Linked DNA regions of Gottschalkia purinilytica. The protein of the gene in region 1 interacts with the protein of each later gene in a pairwise test. Links are inferred from orthologs where the notes say so. Each region holds a gene or a part of one and is shown on either strand. Other genes may lie near its edges. The genes, in order: CLPU_RS06360 and ftsZ.

Evidence for each region.
Region 2: the proteins of CLPU_RS06360 (region 1) and ftsZ interact in binary tests that used the Bacillus subtilis proteins (3 or more experiments, as listed by UniProt). The link is inferred for Gottschalkia purinilytica from one-to-one orthologs.

Annotation. Positions count from the first base shown.
Region 1 is NZ_LGSS01000005.1:31,129-34,279, forward strand. Bases 128-2,934 are described here. They hold CLPU_RS06360 (cell division protein SepF), read left to right. Parts: upstream 128-1,212; coding sequence 1,213-1,656; downstream 1,657-2,934. Other genes in these bases: CLPU_RS06350 (biotin/lipoyl attachment domain-containing protein), read left to right, coding at 128-476; CLPU_RS06355 (YggS family pyridoxal phosphate-dependent enzyme), read left to right, coding at 508-1,191; CLPU_RS06365 (YggT family protein), read left to right, coding at 1,673-1,924; CLPU_RS06370 (YlmH family RNA-binding protein), read left to right, coding at 1,949-2,737; CLPU_RS06375 (DivIVA domain-containing protein), read left to right, coding at 2,753-2,934. Outside these bases: more of CLPU_RS06350, read left to right, coding at 1-127; more of CLPU_RS06375, read left to right, coding at 2,935-3,151. UniProt on the Bacillus subtilis protein: Cell division protein that is part of the divisome complex and is recruited early to the Z-ring. Probably stimulates Z-ring formation, perhaps through the cross-linking of FtsZ protofilaments. Its function overlaps with FtsA.
Region 2 is NZ_LGSS01000001.1:67,159-70,426, reverse strand. Bases 296-3,219 are described here. They hold ftsZ (cell division protein FtsZ), read left to right. Parts: upstream 296-1,172; coding sequence 1,173-2,267; downstream 2,268-3,219. Other genes in these bases: spoIIGA (sigma-E processing peptidase SpoIIGA), read left to right, coding at 2,418-3,219; CLPU_RS00385 (small basic family protein), read left to right, coding at 423-764; CLPU_RS00390 (DUF881 domain-containing protein), read left to right, coding at 296-421. Also shown: more of CLPU_RS00390, read left to right, coding at 1-295; more of spoIIGA, read left to right, coding at 3,220-3,268. UniProt on the Bacillus subtilis protein: Essential cell division protein that forms a contractile ring structure (Z ring) at the future cell division site. The regulation of the ring assembly controls the timing and the location of cell division.

The DNA.
Region 1 (3,151 bases):
TGAGTAAAACTAGTATCGAGCATGAAAAAGAATTGAAAGAAGGTAATGTTGTATTAGTAAAACTAAATAAAGATAATATTGAACTAAAAGGTAAGATAGAGAAAGTTAAAAAACAAGGAAATGAAATGATAGTAATTATTAAGTTTAAAGATTACTTACACAAACTATATAATGATAGATATATGAATCTTAAATTAATAAAAAATAAATACGAAGGACTTAAGGTTCCTAAGGAAGCTATAGTAGAAGAAGATGGTATAAAAGGAGTATATATTAAAGATATAAGTGGTATAGTTAGATTTAGAGCAGTGAATATTTTATACCAAAATGATAAATATGCAATGATCAAAGAAGAAGATAGGAAAAATATAGAAGTTACTATAAATGGTAAAAAAGAATTAAGAAGATCACTTCAATCATTTGATGAAGTATTCATAAATGGTAGTAAAGTTAAAGAAGGACAAATCATTAATTAGAGTTTAGTTTAGGGAGGGATTAGCTATTAGTATCAAAGAAAATCTATCAACAATAAGACATAGAATAAATGAAATAGCAGAAAAACAAAATAGAAAGTCAGATGATATAACACTAATTGCTGTCACTAAAACTATTGACATAGATAGAATAAATGAAGCAATTAGTTTAGGTGTTACAAATATAGGAGAAAATAAAGTTCAAGAAATACAAGAAAAATATGAGAATATTCAAGGACAGCCTAAGCTTCATATGATAGGACACTTACAAAGTAATAAAGTTAAATATATAATAGATAAAGTTGGATTGATACACTCTTTAGACAGAATGAGTTTAGCAAAAGAAATACAAAAAAGAGCTAGTGAGAATGATGTTATAGCAGAGGTATTAATACAAGTTAATGTAGCTGAAGAAGAAAGTAAATTTGGACTCAAAGTAAAAGATGTAGCTCCATTTATAGAAAGTATACTAGAGTTTGAAAATATAAAAATAAAAGGTTTGATGACTATTGCTCCTTACTCAGAGAATCCAGAAGATATTAGATTTGTGTTTAAAGAATTAAAATCATTGTTTGAAGAAATCAAAGAAAGAAACTATAAAAACGTAGACATGAAATATCTTTCTATGGGAATGACAAATGACTATGAAATCGCGTTAGAAGAAGGAGCTAATATGATACGTGTAGGTACAGGTATATTTGGAAAAAGAGTTTATTAAACCAAGAAAGGGGAGCTTTTTGTGAGTAAAATAATTGATAAAATGAAGTACATCATAGGATTGGATGACTTTGAAGAAGAGGAAGAACAAGAAGCAGAAGATTTTGAAGAATTAGAAATTCCTCTTAAGAAAGAAGTTAATAAAGGAAGTAAAGTAGTAAGTATACACACTCATACAAATAGCAATATAAAACTAGTAGTATATGAACCAGAAAAGTTTGAAGAAGTAACAAAAATGGTAGAAGATTTAAAGATAAGAAAGCTCATAGTTTTAAACTTAGAAGAAATAGAAGCAGAAATTAAAAAGCAGATATTTAACTTTATTAATGGAGCTGTTTATGCTTTGGAAGGTAATATAAAAAAAGTATCAAAGGATATATTTGTAGTAGCTCCTAGTAATGTTGAAATTGATGCTAAGTTGAAAGAAGAGTTAAAGAATAAAGGCTTATTTCCATGGCAGAAGTAGATGAGAGGTGAAGTTTTTGAATATATTAAGGCACTCTCTTGACCTATTTATTAATGTGCTGAGTTGGTTGATAATTATAAGAGGAATTTTATCTTTTATAATAGATGATTATTATAATCCTATTTTTAAGATAATATATCAACTTACAGAACCTATAATTGCTCCTTTCAGGAATTTAGTATCAAGGTTGAGAATAGATACTGGAATGATAGATATTTCACCATTATTGGCCATAATTTTTCTTAGCTTAATTAGGTCAATTATTTAAGAAAGTATTAATTCGGTGATATAGATGATAATAGATAAAGTAAAATATATAGAACATATACAAGATAAAACTCAACACTTACCAATGAGAAAAATAGTTGATAAAGTAGAACGAGTTTTAAAATATCATGAAGTTGAGTGTACTGATTTCTTAGATCCTTATCAAGTAAGACTATCTCATTCTATTCTAAATAGATTTGATGTAAACTTTTATGAAGAAGGCGGAATAAATAGTGCAGAAAGAAAATCTTTAGTCATATTTCCAGAATATATGACTAAAGATACTATAGAAATACCTATAAAAGCTTTGAAAATTTCAGGAAACTTTAAGTTTACAGACTTAACACATAGAGACTATTTAGGAGCAATACTTGGACTAGGTATAAAAAGAGAAAAAGTTGGAGATATATTAATACATGAGGACTTTAGTCAAGTTATAGTTCACGAAGACTTAGTAGATTATATATTATATAATTTAAAGTATATAGGAAAAGAACCAGTAAAAATTGATGAAATTAAGTTAGATAGTGTTATTGAAATTAATCAAGAATATAAAGAGATAAATATTACGATAGCATCACCTAGACTAGATGCTTTTATAAGTGAAGTATGTAATCTGTCAAGATCCAAAAGTCTTCTGGCTATTACTCAAGGTAAAGTAAAAGTAAATTGGCAACCTATTACTAATTCTTCCTATAAGGTAGGCGAAGGAGATACAATATCTATAAGAGGATTTGGTAGAATAAAAATAGCCAAAGATTTAGGTATAACAAAAAAAGGCAGAGATAAGATGACTATTAGAATTTTAAAATGATAAGGAGATGATAAAATGCTTACGCCACTTGACATTCAAAACAAAGAATTTAGTAAAGGATTAAGGGGCTATAGAGAAGCTGAGGTCGATAGTTTTTTAGATGAAATAATATTAGACTATGAAAAAATATATAAAGAAAATGTAGAATTAAAAGATAAAATTTCTATGCTTAATGATCAAGTGAAGCATTATAGTTCTTTAGAACAAACTTTACAAAAAACACTTGTTGTAGCCCAAAGTGCAGCTGAAGAAGTAACAGCTAATGCAAAACACAAAGCTGATCTTATTGTGAGAGAAGCAGAAGAAAATGCTAAGAAAGTAATAGATAATTCGCAAAATGAAGTTTTAAGAATAAAGAATGAGTATGAAGTAATAAGAAAAGATATGATGCTTTTCAAGACTAGATTTAAAACT
Region 2 (3,268 bases), on another replicon or contig:
ACCAGGAATAAAAGTAGTAATATCAGATAATGATAACAAAGAAATATTAGGAAAAGATGTAAATCAAGATATAATACACGATGGAGATATTCAGGTTATACTAAATGACCTGAAAAAAGCAGGAGCAGAAGCTATTAGTATTAATGGTCAAAGAGTACTATCAAGATCTGAGATCAAATGTGGAGGTCCTATTATTAGAATAAATAAACGAAGTTCTGCAAATCCATTTGTTATTACTGCAATTGGAGATCCTAAGGCTTTATATGCAGCAATAAGTGCTCCTCAAAGCTATGGTTGGACATTAAAAGAAGTCTACAAGATAAAAGTAGATACAGAAATTAAGGATGAAGTATTTATCCCTAAGTATTATTGGAGGGATTCAGAATTTAAATATGTGAAACCCATAAAAGAAGGTGAATAATATGATTTTAGCTATTATTGGAATTTTAGTAGGTGCTATTATTGGTATATATCTACCGATAACATATTCTGCTAGTTATTCCCTATATATGTCAGTAGCGATACTAGCTTGTATGGACTCTGTTTTTGGTGGAATAAGAGCTATGATGGAAGGAAAGTTCAATACAGGAATATTTGTATCAGGATTTTTTGGAAATGCTATATTAGCTGCATTTTTAGCATATGTAGGTGATAGATTAGGAGTACCTCTTTATTATGCAGCCATATTTGCTTTTGGAGGAAGATTATTTCAAAACTTTGCGATTATTAGAAGATATGTATTCAACAAAAAAAACTCTAATTAATATAAAAATAATGTATTTAATTTAGATAAAAAAAGGGAATTCATTAATTATATTGAATTAATATATAAATAAACAAAAATATGAATACCTATGCCGATTTTTAGAATAGAAATTTATAGGCCAAATATTAGAAAGTATTTGATAATAACAAATTTAAATAAATGTGTAAAATTTAGAGGGGGAATGACCACTTAAGGCATGATATAAATGTAGAAAATAACAATTAATAAAGATTGTATAATAAATAAATTTTAATAATAATCTTAAGGTAAGCTAATTTAAAGACAGTATAATAAATGGCATCATTGATTAAAACTCTAGACATTATTTATATATTTATAATAAATGATGTCAACTATGAATTAACTTTTACTAAAGATTTAATTTTATACATAGGGAGGTCATAACGTGTTTGATTTTGATGTTGATATGGAACAGTTTGCTCATATAAAAGTTATTGGTGTTGGAGGTGGAGGAAATAATGCTGTAAATCGAATGATAGAAAATGAAGTAAAAGGAATAGAGTTTATTTCGATAAATACAGATAAACAAGCACTTCACTCTTCAAAGGCTGAAACAAAGCTACAAATAGGAGAAAAACTTACTAGAGGATTAGGAGCAGGAGCAAATCCTGATGTTGGAATGAAAGCTGCAGAAGAAAGCAGAAATGATATAATGGAAGCATTACAAGGGGCGGATATGGTATTTATAACAGCAGGAATGGGAGGAGGAACAGGAACAGGAGCTGCTCCTATAGTTGCTGAAGTTGCTAAAGAACTAGGAATACTTACTGTTGGAGTTGTAACTAAACCTTTCATATTTGAAGGTAGAAGAAGAATGATACATGCTGAAAGAGGAGTAGAAGAGTTAAAAAGTAGAGTGGATACTCTAGTAACTATTCCTAATGATAGGCTTTTACAAGTGGCAGAAAAGAAAACATCTATAGTAGATGCTTTTAAAATGGCTGATGATGTATTAAGACAAGGTATTCAAGGTATATCTGATCTTATAGCTGTTCCAGCACTTATAAATTTAGATTTTGCTGATGTAAAGACAATAATGTATGATCAGGGTCTAGCTCATATGGGTATAGGAAAAGCAAGTGGAGAAAACAGAGCGACTGAAGCTGCTAAACAAGCCATACACAGTCCTTTATTAGAAACATCTATAGAAGGAGCAAAGGGTGTCTTACTAAATATAACTGGCGGACCAAATCTAGGGTTATTTGAAGTTAATGAAGCCGCAGATCTTATAAGACAATCTGTAGATCCAGATGCTAATATAATATTTGGAGCAGGAGTAGATGAAAATCTTAAAGATGAATTAAAAATAACTGTTATAGCTACAGGATTTGACGGTAAACAAGAAAAAGTTGTTATAACTGAACAAAAAAATATAGAGAAAAAAGAAGAAACATCAAAACCAATTCCTACTAATGAAAGCAAAACTTTAGATAGTGATGACTTGGACATACCAACTTTCTTAAGGAGAAGAGATAGATAAACCTTTCTAGATAATTCTAGAAAGGTTTTTTTTTCGACTTCAGTAAATGACACAATTTTAAAAAAATATATTATATAATAGTCATAATTTCAATACTTAAAGAATAGAAGTAATAAGTAAGACTAGCTTTACAAAGGGGGTACTAAACTATTGTATATATATGCTGAATACCTCTTATTAGAAAATTTAGCTATAAATTATATCATTCTTTTTATAACTAAAAAGTTTTTAAAGGTGCATACGACACAGATAAGATTACTAATGGCATCTTTAATTGGAGCATTATATACATTTGTAGTATTTTATCCATCGCTTATATTTATGGCTAGATTTTCTTTTAAATTAGCTACTTCTATAATAATAATAATGATAGCTTTTAATCCAAAAAAATCTAGATCATTTATAAAAGTAATATCAGCTTTTTATCTAGTAGCTTTTGCTTTTGCAGGAACATCTTTAGCTTTATTTTATATAGCAGATATAGAGACATATGTAGGAGGAGGAATTTTTTATATAGCAAATTTTCAACTTAAATTTTTAATAATTTCTGTAGTCCTTATATGGATTTTATTTCAAATAGTTTGGGAATATGTAGAAAATAAAAATAATAAAAGAAGAGCATTTTTCCCTGTAATAATAAATTTAAATGGGAAAGAGATAGAAGTAACCGCACTTTTAGATACCGGAAATTCTTTAAAAGATCCTATATCTAAAATACCTGTTATTGTTGTTGAATTTTTAGCTATAAAAGATATACTACCAGACTCTATACAGAATATATTTTTAAAATATAAAGAAAATAGCTTAGATGCTGTGGTAGACACTATGAGCTGTGCTTCAAATCAAATGAAATTTAGAATAATACCATATAAATCACTAGGTAAAGAAAATGGATTACTTTTGGGATTTAAACCAGATAAAGTGATAGTAAAGTCAGAAAGAAGTACACTTATAGGTGAGGTTGTTATAGGTATATATAATGATACCTTATCTAATGATAA